Regions from separate parts of the Bacillus sp. URHA0034 genome, predicted to be linked through region 2. Evidence: a T-box and tRNA genes for the amino acid it is inferred to sense, from the RefSeq annotation. Region 2 holds a T-box; the other holds one or more tRNA genes.
What was found. A T-box is a leader RNA that pairs with one kind of tRNA and senses whether it is charged. The one in region 2 lies ahead of trpS (tryptophan--tRNA ligase), so its partner is inferred to be a tRNA-Trp.

Region 1 (6,963 bases), 3.5 Mb from region 2:
ACCAGGTCTTGACATCCTCTGACACTCCTAGAGATAGGACTTTCCCCTTCGGGGGACAGAGTGACAGGTGGTGCATGGTTGTCGTCAGCTCGTGTCGTGAGATGTTGGGTTAAGTCCCGCAACGAGCGCAACCCTTGATCTTAGTTGCCAGCATTCAGTTGGGCACTCTAAGGTGACTGCCGGTGACAAACCGGAGGAAGGTGGGGATGACGTCAAATCATCATGCCCCTTATGACCTGGGCTACACACGTGCTACAATGGATGGTACAAAGGGCAGCAAAGCCGCGAGGCCTAGCCAATCCCATAAAACCATTCTCAGTTCGGATTGTAGGCTGCAACTCGCCTACATGAAGCCGGAATCGCTAGTAATCGCGGATCAGCATGCCGCGGTGAATACGTTCCCGGGCCTTGTACACACCGCCCGTCACACCACGAGAGTTTGTAACACCCGAAGTCGGTGGGGTAACGCAATTCGCGAGCCAGCCGCCTAAGGTGGGACAGATGATTGGGGTGAAGTCGTAACAAGGTAGCCGTATCGGAAGGTGCGGCTGGATCACCTCCTTTCTAAGGATAATGCAGTCCTTATGGACTGATAAGAAGTTGACCGCTTTTTGTTTGTTTAGTTTTGAGGGAGCAATTCTCTCAAAGCTTTTTTAAATCGTTCTTTGAAAACTAGATAATCGTATAGAAGAAACCAAGTAAAAACCGAGTAAAATCGCCATTTTAGTTTTTCTCTCTATTTTAAATAGAGTAAACCTTTTAGGTTAAGTTAGAAAGGGCGCACGGTGAATGCCTTGGCACTAGGAGCCGATGAAGGACGGGACTAACACCGATATGCTTCGGGGAGCTGTAAGTAAGCTTTGATCCGGAGATTTCCGAATGGGGAAACCCACTGCTCGTAATGGAGTAGTATCTTTACCTGAATACATAGGGTATTGATGGCAGACCCGGGGAACTGAAACATCTAAGTACCCGGAGGAAGAGAAAGCAAACGCGATTCCCTAAGTAGCGGCGAGCGAAACGGGATTAGCCCAAACCAAGAGGCTTGCCTCTTGGGGTTGTAGGACACTCAACATGGAGTTACAAAGGAACGGGGTAGATGAAGCGGTCTGGAAAGGCCCGTCATAGAAGGTAAAAGCCCTGTAGTTGAAACTTCGTTCCCTCCTGAGTGGATCCTGAGTACGGCCGGACACGTGAAATCCGGTCGGAAGCAGGGAGGACCATCTCCCAAGGCTAAATACTCCCTAGTGACCGATAGTGAACCAGTACCGTGAGGGAAAGGTGAAAAGCACCCCGGAAGGGGAGTGAAATAGTTCCTGAAACCGTGTGCCTACAAGTAGTTAGAGCCCGTTAATGGGTGATAGCGTGCCTTTTGTAGAATGAACCGGCGAGTTACGATTACATGCAAGGTTAAGTTGAAGAGACGGAGCCGCAGCGAAAGCGAGTCTGAATAGGGCGTATGAGTATGTGGTCGTAGACCCGAAACCAGGTGATCTACCCATGTCCAGGGTGAAGTCCAGGTAACACTGGATGGAGGCCCGAACCCACGCACGTTGAAAAGTGCGGGGATGAGGTGTGGGTAGCGGAGAAATTCCAATCGAACTTGGAGATAGCTGGTTCTCTCCGAAATAGCTTTAGGGCTAGCCTCACGTAGTTAGAGTCTTGGAGGTAGAGCACTGTTTGGACTAGGGGCCCTCATCGGGTTACCGAATTCAGACAAACTCCGAATGCCAAAGACTTATCCGTGGGAGTCAGACTGCGAGTGATAAGATCCGTAGTCAAAAGGGAAACAGCCCAGACCACCAGCTAAGGTCCCAAAGTATACGTTAAGTGGAAAAGGATGTGGAGTTGCTTAGACAACCAGGATGTTGGCTTAGAAGCAGCCACCATTTAAAGAGTGCGTAATAGCTCACTGGTCGAGTGACTCTGCGCCGAAAATGTACCGGGGCTAAACGTATCACCGAAGCTGTGGATTGACACCGTTGGTGTCAGTGGTAGGAGAGCGTTCTAAGGGCGTTGAAGCTAGACCGTAAGGACTGGTGGAGCGCTTAGAAGTGAGAATGCCGGTATGAGTAGCGAAAGATGAGTGAGAATCTCATCCACCGAATGCCTAAGGTTTCCTGAGGAAGGCTCGTCCGCTCAGGGTTAGTCGGGACCTAAGCCGAGGCCGAAAGGCGTAGGCGATGGACAACAGGTTGATATTCCTGTACCACCTCTTTATCGTTTGAGTGATGGGGGGACGCAGGAGGATAGGGTAAGCGCACTGTTGGATATGTGCGTCTAAGCAGTTAGGCTGAGAAGCAGGAAAATCCGCTTCTCGTAAAGGCTGAGCTGTGACAGCGAGGGAAATATAGTACCGAAGTTCCTGATTCCACACTGCCAAGAAAAGCCTCTAGCGAGATAAAAGGTGCCCGTACCGCAAACCGACACAGGTAGGCGAGGAGAGAATCCTAAGAATAAGGTGAGCGAGAGAACTCTCGTTAAGGAACTCGGCAAAATGACCCCGTAACTTCGGGAGAAGGGGTGCTCTTTGGGGTTCATAGCCTCGAAGAGCCGCAGTGAATAGGCCCAGGCGACTGTTTAGCAAAAACACAGGTCTCTGCGAAGCCGCAAGGCGAAGTATAGGGGCTGACGCCTGCCCGGTGCTGGAAGGTTAAGAGGAGGGGTTAGCTCACGCGAAGCTCTGAATCGAAGCCCCAGTAAACGGCGGCCGTAACTATAACGGTCCTAAGGTAGCGAAATTCCTTGTCGGGTAAGTTCCGACCCGCACGAAAGGCGTAACGATCTGGGCACTGTCTCAACGAGAGACTCGGTGAAATTATAGTACCTGTGAAGATGCAGGTTACCCGCGACAGGACGGAAAGACCCCGTGGAGCTTTACTGTAGCCTGATATTGAATTTTGGTACAGCTTGTACAGGATAGGTAGGAGCCTGAGAAACCGGAGCGCCAGCTTCGGTGGAGGCGTCGGTGGGATACTACCCTGGCTGTATTGAAATTCTAACCCGCACCCCTAAATCGGGGTGGGAGACAGTGTCAGGTGGGCAGTTTGACTGGGGCGGTCGCCTCCTAAAGAGTAACGGAGGCGCCCAAAGGTTCCCTCAGAATGGTTGGAAATCATTCGTAGAGTGTAAAGGCACAAGGGAGCTTGACTGCGAGACCTACAAGTCGAGCAGGGACGAAAGTCGGGCTTAGTGATCCGGTGGTTCCGCATGGAAGGGCCATCGCTCAACGGATAAAAGCTACCCCGGGGATAACAGGCTTATCTCCCCCAAGAGTCCACATCGACGGGGAGGTTTGGCACCTCGATGTCGGCTCATCGCATCCTGGGGCTGTAGTCGGTCCCAAGGGTTGGGCTGTTCGCCCATTAAAGCGGTACGCGAGCTGGGTTCAGAACGTCGTGAGACAGTTCGGTCCCTATCCGTCGTGGGCGCAGGAAATTTGAGAGGAGCTGTCCTTAGTACGAGAGGACCGGGATGGACGCACCGCTGGTGTACCAGTTGTCTTGCCAAAGGCATCGCTGGGTAGCTATGTGCGGACGGGATAAGTGCTGAAAGCATCTAAGCATGAAGCCCCCCTCAAGATGAGATTTCCCATAGCGTCAAGCTAGTAAGATCCCTGAAAGATGATCAGGTTGATAGGTCAGAGGTGGAAGCGTGGCGACATGTGGAGCTGACTGATACTAATCGATCGAGGACTTAACCATAGTCTATAAGGCGAACTCGTTTTTACTTCTTCTACACATTATCTAGTTTTGAGAGAACGAACTCTCTAATTAAATAGTCTGGTAATTAAGGCGAGAAGGTCACACCCGTTCCCATACCGAACACGGAAGTTAAGCTTCTCAGCGCCGATGGTAGTTGGGACTTTGTCCCTGTGAGAGTAGGACGTTGCCAGGCTTTATCTGGAGGATTAGCTCAGCTGGGAGAGCATCTGCCTTACAAGCAGAGGGTCGGCGGTTCGATCCCGTCATCCTCCACCATAATTTTTCCTTAATTTACGACGCCGGGGTAGCTCAATTGGTAGAGCAAGACCGAATGAGCTTCTTGAATAAACTTCAGCATACTGACCGAGCTGCTACTTGAATAATCTTTCTGAGGTCAGGATGACGGTAACAACGACAGCGTGTTTGAAATTATTATATATTCCTTACTTTACGCCGGGGTAGCTCAATTGGTAGAGCAACTGACTTGTAATCAGTAGGTTGGGGGTTCAAGTCCTCTCGCCGGCACCTTTTTTCTTACAGCTGCTTTTTACTTATTTGAATATGCGGGTGTGGCGGAATTGGCAGACGCACCAGACTTAGGATCTGGCGCCGCAAGGCGTGGGGGTTCGACTCCCTTCACCCGCACCAAAGTTTTTTCGAATGCAAAAAATTATTTATTCATAATGCGGAAGTAGTTCAGTGGTAGAACACCACCTTGCCAAGGTGGGGGTCGCGGGTTCGAATCCCGTCTTCCGCTCTCAAATTGCCGGGGTGGCGGAACTGGCAGACGCACAGGACTTAAAATCCTGCGGTAGGTGACTACCGTACCGGTTCGATTCCGGTCCTCGGCACCATACTTTTTGCACTAGCAAATAGTCTTATAATTTCGGGAAGTAGCTCAGCTTGGTAGAGCACTTGGTTTGGGACCAAGGGGTCGCAGGTTCGAATCCTGTCTTCCCGACCATGAAACTTCTTAAACAAAATGGGGTCTTAGCTCAGCTGGGAGAGCGCCTGCTTTGCACGCAGGAGGTCAGGGGTTCGATCCCCCTAGACTCCACCAATGCTTAAAAAAAAATGATATTATGGCGGTGTAGCTCAGCTGGCTAGAGCGTACGGTTCATACCCGTAAGGTCGGGGGTTCGATCCCCTCCGCCGCTACCATAATTATAAATGTGGTTTTTAAATGGAGGAATACCCAAGTCCGGCTGAAGGGATCGGTCTTGAAAACCGACAGGCGGGTTAAACCGCGCGGGGGTTCGAATCCCTCTTCCTCCGCCATTTTTATATTCTTTGGAGGGGTAGCGAAGTGGCTAAACGCGGCGGACTGTAAATCCGCTCCCTCAGGGTTCGGCGGTTCGAATCCGTCCCCCTCCACCACTTATAGGGGCATAGTTTAAAGGTAGAACTAAGGTCTCCAAAACCTTCAGTGTGGGTTCGATTCCTACTGCCCCTGCCAAATTTAATTTTGTTCTACTACTTGCCGATGTGGCGGAATTGGCAGACGCGCACGACTCAAAATCGTGTTCCGTGAGGAGTGTCGGTTCGACCCCGACCATCGGTACCATCTAGGATTAATACTATTGCGGGTGTAGTTTACTGGTAAAACCTCAGCCTTCCAAGCTGATGTAGTGGGTTCGATTCCCATCACCCGCTCCAAATTAAAGGGCCTATAGCTCAGCTGGTTAGAGCGCACGCCTGATAAGCGTGAGGTCGATGGTTCGAGTCCATTTAGGCCCACTCATAAATTAAATGATCAAACCGAACAGTCACTGTTCGGTTTTTTTGTATTATTAAAGTATTTATTCATTTTCTATAATGTAATTGGGAACGATACTAAGAAAATGGAATGGGGGAGGAGTCAATACATGCCTGAGCTCCCAGAGATGGAAAATTATAAGAACCAATTAAAACAAAAAATTGCTAACCAAGTAATAACTGACGTTCAAATAAATCGTGAGAAATCGATTAACATCAATCCTGATCTTTTCAAAAAAACTGTGCAGCACCAGCAAATAATCGATATCAAACGTCGAGGAAAGCACCTTCTATTCCAGCTGCAAAATGATCAAACGCTATTATTACACTTAATGTTAGGTGGATGGATGTTTTTTGGAACTGAGTCGGACAAACCTAACAGAACAATACAGGTGCGTTTATCATTTGGACAAAATCATCTTTATTTTATTGGTCTTCGTTTAGGCTATTTACACCTATATAATCAGATCCAAACAGAGGAAAAGCTGTCGGAATTAGGGCCAGAGCCATTAGATCCAAAATTTAACGAAAATGATTTTTTAAAAATTATAGGTAGTAAACATGGCCGTTTAAAAACGACATTGCTCGATCAATCATTTATTGCCGGCATCGGAAATTACTACTCTGCAGAGATCTGCTTTCATGCTGGAATAAAACCAACTAAGGATATTGATGACATAAACGATGGTGACCGAAGCCAACTATACGATTCAATGAAAAATGTTCTTCAGGATGGAATTAAGCACGGCGGTTATATGGATAATCCGCTCTATAAGGGTGACACATTAACAGGTGGTTTTAATCAACGATGCCAGGTTTATGACCGGGAAGGCCAACCGTGTAATCGGTGTGGAACAACCATCATTATTGAAATGATTTCCTCCAGAAAAACATTTTATTGTCCTAATTGCCAGAAATAATGAAGTTATATAAAAAAGGCTCAAACGATTTAACACGATCGTTTGAGCCTTTTTTGTGATTCATTAATCAATCGATATCATGTTTATTTTTTAACAAAAAGTGGTTTCACTTTATACATTAATGTTATATACTAAATATAAATAAGTATAACACATTTAAAGTGAGTTTAATTATTATAGGTTATTAATAGGGTAAAGGGGGGTGGTAACGATAAAACTTTCAAAGCGTCAGGACGAAATTCTGGAAATTGTTAAACTTAATGGACCAATTACCGGGAAAGAGATTGCTGAAAAGTTGTCTTTATCAAGGGCGGCGTTAAGACCTGACTTAGCCATCTTGACCATGTCTGGCAATATTGATGCCAGGCCGCGTGTTGGATATTTTTATAATGACAAATTTAAGGTAAAGCGCCAAGCGGAGAGAATCCTGCATCAAAGTGTCAATAATTATAAAGCACACCCTATTGTAGTTGGAAAATCAACATCTGTTTACGATGCCATTGTCCATTTATTTTTAGAGGATGTTGGTACACTTTACGCGGTTGATTTAGATGGTCATCTAGCTGGGGTGATTTCAAGAAAGG
Region 2 (6,963 bases):
GTTGAAGTTGATCTTTTTAAGAGTAACGTCTTTTGCATCCCAATAGTCTGCATTCTTTTCTAATACCCATTCTTGTCCTGTTGGACCGTCCCACTTAGTCATTTTGAAAGGACCATTGTAAAGAATGTGAGCAGCATCTTTAGCATAATTAGTGCCTTGTGCTGTAACATACTTTTCGTTTTGAGGGTAGAATAATGGGAATGTTAAGTATGATTCGATGTATGGAAGAGCTCTTACTAGAGTGATTTCTACTGTATTATCATCTAATGCTTTAATACCTAAATCTTCTAGCTTAGCTTTTCCAGCTACGATTTCAGATGCATTTTTGATTTTACCTTCCATAAAGTATGCACCGTATGGAGCAGCTACTTTAGGGTCGATTGCACGTCTCCATGCAAATACGAAATCATTTGCAGTAACAGGGTCACCATTTGACCATTTTACATCTTTTTTCAATTTGATTGTGATAACTGTTTTGTCATCATTATAAGTTGGCATGCCATCAGCAACACCAGGAATAACTTTTTGATCTGGATTCAAACGATATAGACCTTCGTTTGTAGCATTAAGCGTTGTAAAGCTTAATGTGTCTTGAGACATTACACTGTCCATTGAAGGAATTTCAGCAGATTCCAAAACATTAAGTTCTTGTTTATCTGCTAATTGTTCTGTTTTACCAGTGCTTTTGCCATCAGACGAGCTTGTGTCTTTCTTACCACCGCCTGAACACGCAGCTAAAAACATGCTAAGTACTAGTGATAGTACTAAAAGTAGTGAAAGTTTTGATTTCTTCACTAGTAGACCTCCCTTTTCTATTATTCTGAAAAATTACTACATTCCCTATTATACATATTTTCAACAAATTGTACATTACTTTTTGAAAATTAATTTACATTTTCAATACAATCATTACGTAATGGCTACAATTGTCTATTATATAATGGAGACTTATACAGTAATTTTTTGTATACTATACCTTAGTTATACCTGTTAAATAAAGCTTTTTGGAGGTAATCTCTTGATATTAAACTTTAAGAAAAATCTCATAATTCTCACAATTACGCAATTCGTAATTGTCATAATATCATTTATTCTGTACCATAAAATTACACTAAATAGCTATATCGATATATCTTTTTTTGTTACTTCAGGGTACATTTTGTTATCTTTACTACTCTTTACCATCCATAGCGGATTTTATGATGTCATGTCAAAGTCCCTAAATCTTTTCTTTTCCCGCGGGAAAGATAAAAGAAGATTTGAGGACATTCCAGGTTTATCGGAATTAATCACAATAAATGGAAAGCCGCTCTTTCTTCATGGACTTATTACTGGATTATTAATGGCTGCCGCTCTCATTATCTATTATGTTTAACTAACTTGAAATGAATGTAAGATTTCAGCTATAATGTGACTAAACGCATATAATTTTCAAAAGCATTGATAAAGAGTAGTACGTATTTCCCTTCGATTCAGAGAGTTTGTGGCCGGTGAAAACAAACGCGAAAAAATACGGAATGGACTTTTGAGCCTCTGCCTGAACCTTATTTCACTTTCTAAATAATAGTAGGAGCAGACGTTTACCTTGCGTTAAAAGGACTTCACATCATCTAAAAAAGATGACTTGATACTGAGTGACTCATTTTGAGTAATTTAGGGTGGTACCGCGAACCATTCGTCCCTATAGTTTTTTAGGGATGAATGGTTTTTTTTATATATTTTTAGGAGGAAATCTTAATGAAAACAATTTTTTCAGGTATTCAGCCAAGTGGAACTATTACACTCGGGAACTATATTGGTGCTATGAAACAGTTTGTGGAATTACAACACGAATACAATTGTTTCTTTTGTATTGTCGACCAGCATGCCATTACAGTCCCACAGGATCCACAAACACTTAGGAAAAATATCCGCAGTTTAGCTGCATTATATCTGGCTGTTGGAATTGATCCGGAGAAGGCTACTTTATTTATACAATCGGAGGTTCCTGCACATGCACAGGCAGGATGGATTATGCAGTGTATTTCCTATATTGGTGAACTTGAACGGATGACGCAATTCAAGGATAAATCATCCGGTAAAGAAGCCGTTTCGGCGAGCTTATTAACTTATCCGCCATTAATGGCAGCTGATATCCTCTTATACAACACTGATCTTGTTCCTGTTGGTGAGGATCAAAAACAGCATTTGGAATTAACAAGAGACTTAGCTGAAAGATTTAATAAGAAATATAATGATATTCTGACTATACCTGAAATCAGCTTGCCTAAGGTCGGCGCTCGAATTATGTCACTTCAGGAACCGACTAAAAAGATGAGTAAGTCTGATCCAAATAAAAAGGCATTTATAACCCCTTTAGATGAGCCAAATCAAATTGTGAAGAAGATCAAGAGTGCTGTCACTGATTCCGATGGAATTGTTAAGTTTGATACAGTGAATAAGCCTGGAGTTTCTAACTTGTTATCGATCTATTCCATCCTTGGCGGTAAATCAATTGGAGAACTTGAAGAAATGTATACTGGAAAAGGCTATGGCGATTTTAAAGGAGATTTGGCTGATGTAGTGGTTAATTTCCTTAAACCAATTCAAGAAAGATACTACCATTTGTTAGAATCCAGTGAGCTTGATGATATTTTAGACCGCGGAGCTGAAAAGGCAAACATGGTTGCCAGCAGAACCCTAAAGAAAATGGAAAATGCGATGGGTCTAGGTAGAAAAAAACGTTAATAAGAAAAGCGCAAGCGCCTTGGTCAGCCCCGACAAGCACAAGTCGAGCCGGCCGAAAGGTTGCTATTTAACCTTTTGGACGGATTGGCTTGTGACCTCGAGGGGCTAGGCGCTGGAGCTAGACAATTCTCAAATTTTTATACTTTCTTATCTTATTAAAAATGATAAAAGCCTGTCCAAAAGGTATAGTTGATATACCTTTTGGCACAGGCTTTTAATTTACTTTTGGACCATGCTCCATCTCCCAAAGTTTTTCAAAGAAGGGCTGCCCTTTTATTAGATTTTCACAGAATGTTTCATGACGTCTTGACCAGCCATATTTTGTCTGCTCAAATAACTGTTCCCAAGCTTCTTCAAAATTCATTTCTTGAATGGTCGAATATTGCTCTGGACACCATTCAGTATACCAATAGCGTACTTCCGCTTCGTTATTGGATGTTAACAATTGATCAAGAGCCATAAATAATAATTGTTTTAATTGTCGCTCTTTTCTTGTTAATCCTCTCATCAAGTCGGGTTCTGGTGAAAGGATATGGAAGTCCTTTGTTTTAGGCTGTGCGTAAAAATGATATGGTTTTGCATCATGCTGGTTAATCATTTCATAGACGAGCTGTTCCTGCCTAGGTATTAATCTGCTTTTTCGGATTGGAATATTGTAGCCAATTGTATCAACGGCTAATATTCCTGTTCCGTCTGTCACAACAAAGCAATAGTCAAGTTGAATTCTTTCATGGTTTTTTCTTAAGTACGCTTTTTGATAAATATCATCGAGAAGCTGTTGAGGTAACTCAGATAAATCATTCTCAATATAACCAAATAGGAGCGGTTCAATTTTAATAAGCGGCACTTGATCAAGCAGCTCTACTCCGTCATCCTTCCGCCATTCATGAAAGTGGCAAACATTATATCCGTTTTCCTCACCTTCAAACCAATTAACCCAAACATCATGAAGATACAACATTTTACAACCCCTCACTTCAAGAAACTGTTTGTCAATCAGTATAGGCAGACCTCAGTTAAATTATTCCTTTATATATATTTTGATCCAATTGCTTTTTCAAAAACCTTTCTATTTATAAATAAGCTGCCACTCACTATGACAGCTTTATCTTTTTGATTTTGGATTGAAGGCATCTTTTAATCCTTCGCCAATAAAATTAATCGATAGGATCGTAATCGTAATAATTAGTGCGGGTGGAACCCAAATCCAGAGTTTGAACTGGAGTACATCGGGCTCAGTTGCTGAATTCAACATATTCCCCCAGCTCGGTATTTCCTGCGGAACACCAAATCCTAAAAAGCTTAAGCCTGTTTCCGCCACAATCATGGTTGCAAATGTAATCGTGGCCTGTACAATAATGGTTGACAAAATATTAGGCAATAGATGTTTAATAATGATTTTTGCGGGTGTACAACCAATTGAAATAGCAGCGCTAATATATTCATTCTCCTTTTCAGCCAAGATTTTACTGCGGACAATCCGGGCAATCCCTCCCCAGCTTAAAATACTTATCGTACCGATTAAAACCCATAAACCATTAACTTTCCCAAAAAGGATTGCATTCAAGACAATTACAAAAACAAGGAAAGGAAAGTTTAAAATAAAATCAGTAAATCGCATTAATAAACTATCAATCACACCGCCAAAATAACCTGAGACTGCACCGATCAATGTTCCGATAACAATAACAAACAACGTACAGCTCATACCTACTAACAAGGATATCCTCCCGCCATATAGCAGTCTCGTAAACACATCGCGGCCTGCCTTATCGGTTCCCAGCCAATGTGTACTCGATGGTTCTAATGACATTTGCCCAATATTAATCCTGGTTACATCTGCTGTTGTAATATACGGGGCCAAGAAGGAGACAATGGCTACCACAATTAAGAAAGCAAGACTAATCAGCGCAAGTTTATTCTTTACAAACTTTTTATGAGCAATTGCCCATGGAGACAAACCCTTTTCCGAGGAATTGACCGTTAATTTTGAATCCTTCTCTGTAATAACTTCCATGTTATCCCCTCCTAATCTAACCTTATTCTCGGATCTACAACACCATATAATATATCTGCAACTAAGTTTCCAATTAGTGTCAAGAAGGAGAACATCATGGTCAATGTCATTAAGACTGGATAATCCCTTGTTCCAACAGATTGTAAGAATAGTTGTCCAAGACCTGGATAAGTAAAGATCGTTTCGGTAATAATTGCCCCCGAGATAATAGCCACTAAATCAAATCCTAAAAAGGTAATGAGCGGGATAATGGAGTTTCTTAAAATATGAACATTGTATATCTTTCTATCCGGTGTCCCTTTTGCCCGTGCAGTCCGTACAAAATCTTTACGACTGTTTTCAATAATGTCATTGCGTAAAAACTGAGTATAACTGGCCGTACTCAATAGACCTAAAACGACTGCAGGTAAGAATACATGATGAAGCCGGCTTTGCCAAAATTCAAATGTCCCTTCCGTCACACCGATATCAACTGATCCATTTGACGGAAACCAGCCCAGCGTAAAAGAAAAAAGGAAAATAGCAAATACTCCGGCGATAAAGGAAGGGATGGATAATCCTAAATAATTTAATCCACCAATGATATTGTCACCAAGTGTGTAAGGCTTCCTGCCGGAATACAGCCCCATTAAAAAGGCAAACAGGTAAGTAATTAGAATGGAAGATAAGCCGAGTAATAATGTATTAGGAATTTTTTCTGAAATTACCTCTGCGACAGGAACTTTAAATCGGGTTGATTTACCAAAGTCCCCTTGAACAAAATCCCCAATCCAGCGGGCATATTGATTTGGTAATGGGTCATTATAGCCCAATTTTTCGCGCATTTCTGCAATATATTGTGGATTTGTATTTCTTGGGTCTATTTCTCCTGTGAGAGAATCACCTGGCATTAGTTTCGCCAAGGTAAATACGACAATAGAGATAAGGAATAACATGGGAATCATGCCCAAAATTCTTCGAACTGCATATTTAAGCATGTGCATTCTCCTCGTCTATTAACTAGGTTAAATATAGGATATATGTAGCCTTATAAGTCAAATTAGGAGGAACAGAAACTGACTTTCTATCCCTCCCAATTTTGAGCTTTACTTGTTAAAGCGAAACACAGTAGTTTTATTTAGAGTGACAAAGGGATCTATTGCTTGATCCACCATTCATTTGGCCGATTCATACCTGAAACATCAAATTTAACATTCTGAACTCGCTTTGAGACCGCCATTGTTTCGTCAATCTCTGCGATTGGTAATACAGGAAGCTCTTTCATGAATAGTTTTTGCCATTGTACATAAATGTCTTTACGTTTATTGTTATCTGTACCAACTACACTTATATCAAGCGCTTGATCAAGTAGCTTATCACTTTCTTCATTTACCCAGCGAGGATAATTCCACATGGCTTTTGAGCCCCAAAGTGGAGTTGGATCCGGATCTGATCCAGTCTGCCATCCACCGAAGAATACTTCAATTGATTTATCTGCTTTATCAAGCATTTCATAATAAAGATTGACATCTGTCATCGTTAATTTAGATTTTAGACCGACTGCCTCCCAGTATTGAGTCAATGCTTTGGCACGTGATTCGAATGTTGGGTTTTGTGTGGCATAGTGGCTGAAGTTTACAACGAACTTCTTCCCTTTTGGATCTTCACGGAAGCCATCGCCGTCTATATCCTTGTAGCCTGCTTCATCTAATAGTTTTTTTGCTTTTTCTGGATTATATTTGTATTGCTCTAGATCTTTGTTGTCTGCTGCTATCCAGTGATTTGTTGGTACTGGCCGGTTTACTGGCTTTCCAACCCCATAAAAGAAGGCCTTCACCCATTCTTCACGATTAATCGCATAATACATAGCCTCACGTAGTTTCTTATCTTGATATTTAGGGTCATTCATGATGTTTTTCTCGCCATCCCAGGTACCTAATCGGAATCCAACATAATAATAGCTGACTCCTGGATAAGTGATTGCGTTGACATTATCAAGTGCCTTCACTTGGTCGATAATACTTGGGTGGAATGATGTCATATCAAGGGTGCCATTTTTTAATTCCCCAACAGAAAGAGATGGATCAATAACCTTAATTACCACTTTTTCAATATGCGGCTTACCGCCAAAGTAATCATCAAAACGCTCCATCTCAATTGATTCACCTGGGACCACTTTAGTTACTTTAAATGGTCCTAATCCCACAGGCTTCGTCCGAACTTGCGCAGATCCCATCATA

Region 1: it encodes a tRNA-Trp, which carries the amino acid that the T-box ahead of trpS (tryptophan--tRNA ligase) is inferred to sense. The anticodon was not compared.

The regions. Positions count from the first base shown of each region.
Region 1 covers NZ_JBWCDK010000002.1:5,123,548-5,130,510, forward strand. Annotated here, with positions in the region: rRNA gene ACZ9EE_RS26880 (16S ribosomal RNA) at 1-564, shown strand, start outside; rRNA gene ACZ9EE_RS26885 (23S ribosomal RNA) at 763-3,704, shown strand; rRNA gene rrf (5S ribosomal RNA) at 3,782-3,897, shown strand; tRNA gene ACZ9EE_RS26895 (tRNA-Val) at 3,905-3,980, shown strand; tRNA gene ACZ9EE_RS26900 (tRNA-Thr) at 4,157-4,229, shown strand; tRNA gene ACZ9EE_RS26905 (tRNA-Leu) at 4,268-4,352, shown strand; tRNA gene ACZ9EE_RS26910 (tRNA-Gly) at 4,390-4,461, shown strand; tRNA gene ACZ9EE_RS26915 (tRNA-Leu) at 4,470-4,558, shown strand; tRNA gene ACZ9EE_RS26920 (tRNA-Pro) at 4,592-4,668, shown strand; tRNA gene ACZ9EE_RS26925 (tRNA-Ala) at 4,689-4,764, shown strand; tRNA gene ACZ9EE_RS26930 (tRNA-Met) at 4,789-4,865, shown strand; tRNA gene ACZ9EE_RS26935 (tRNA-Ser) at 4,890-4,982, shown strand; tRNA gene ACZ9EE_RS26940 (tRNA-Tyr) at 4,997-5,081, shown strand; tRNA gene ACZ9EE_RS26945 (tRNA-Trp) at 5,087-5,160, shown strand; tRNA gene ACZ9EE_RS26950 (tRNA-Leu) at 5,184-5,268, shown strand; tRNA gene ACZ9EE_RS26955 (tRNA-Gly) at 5,287-5,360, shown strand; tRNA gene ACZ9EE_RS26960 (tRNA-Ile) at 5,368-5,441, shown strand; gene mutM (bifunctional DNA-formamidopyrimidine glycosylase/DNA-(apurinic or apyrimidinic site) lyase) at 5,570-6,379, shown strand; gene ccpN (transcriptional regulator CcpN) at 6,582-6,963, shown strand, end outside.
Region 2 covers NZ_JBWCDK010000002.1:1,631,522-1,638,484, forward strand. Annotated here, with positions in the region: gene ACZ9EE_RS09770 (peptide ABC transporter substrate-binding protein) at 1-795, opposite strand, end outside; T-box leader at 1,432-1,686, shown strand; gene trpS (tryptophan--tRNA ligase) at 1,738-2,727, shown strand; gene ACZ9EE_RS09780 (DUF3603 family protein) at 2,942-3,688, opposite strand; gene opp4C (oligopeptide ABC transporter permease) at 3,833-4,744, opposite strand; gene opp4B (oligopeptide ABC transporter permease) at 4,756-5,721, opposite strand; gene opp4A (oligopeptide ABC transporter substrate-binding protein) at 5,880-6,963, opposite strand, start outside.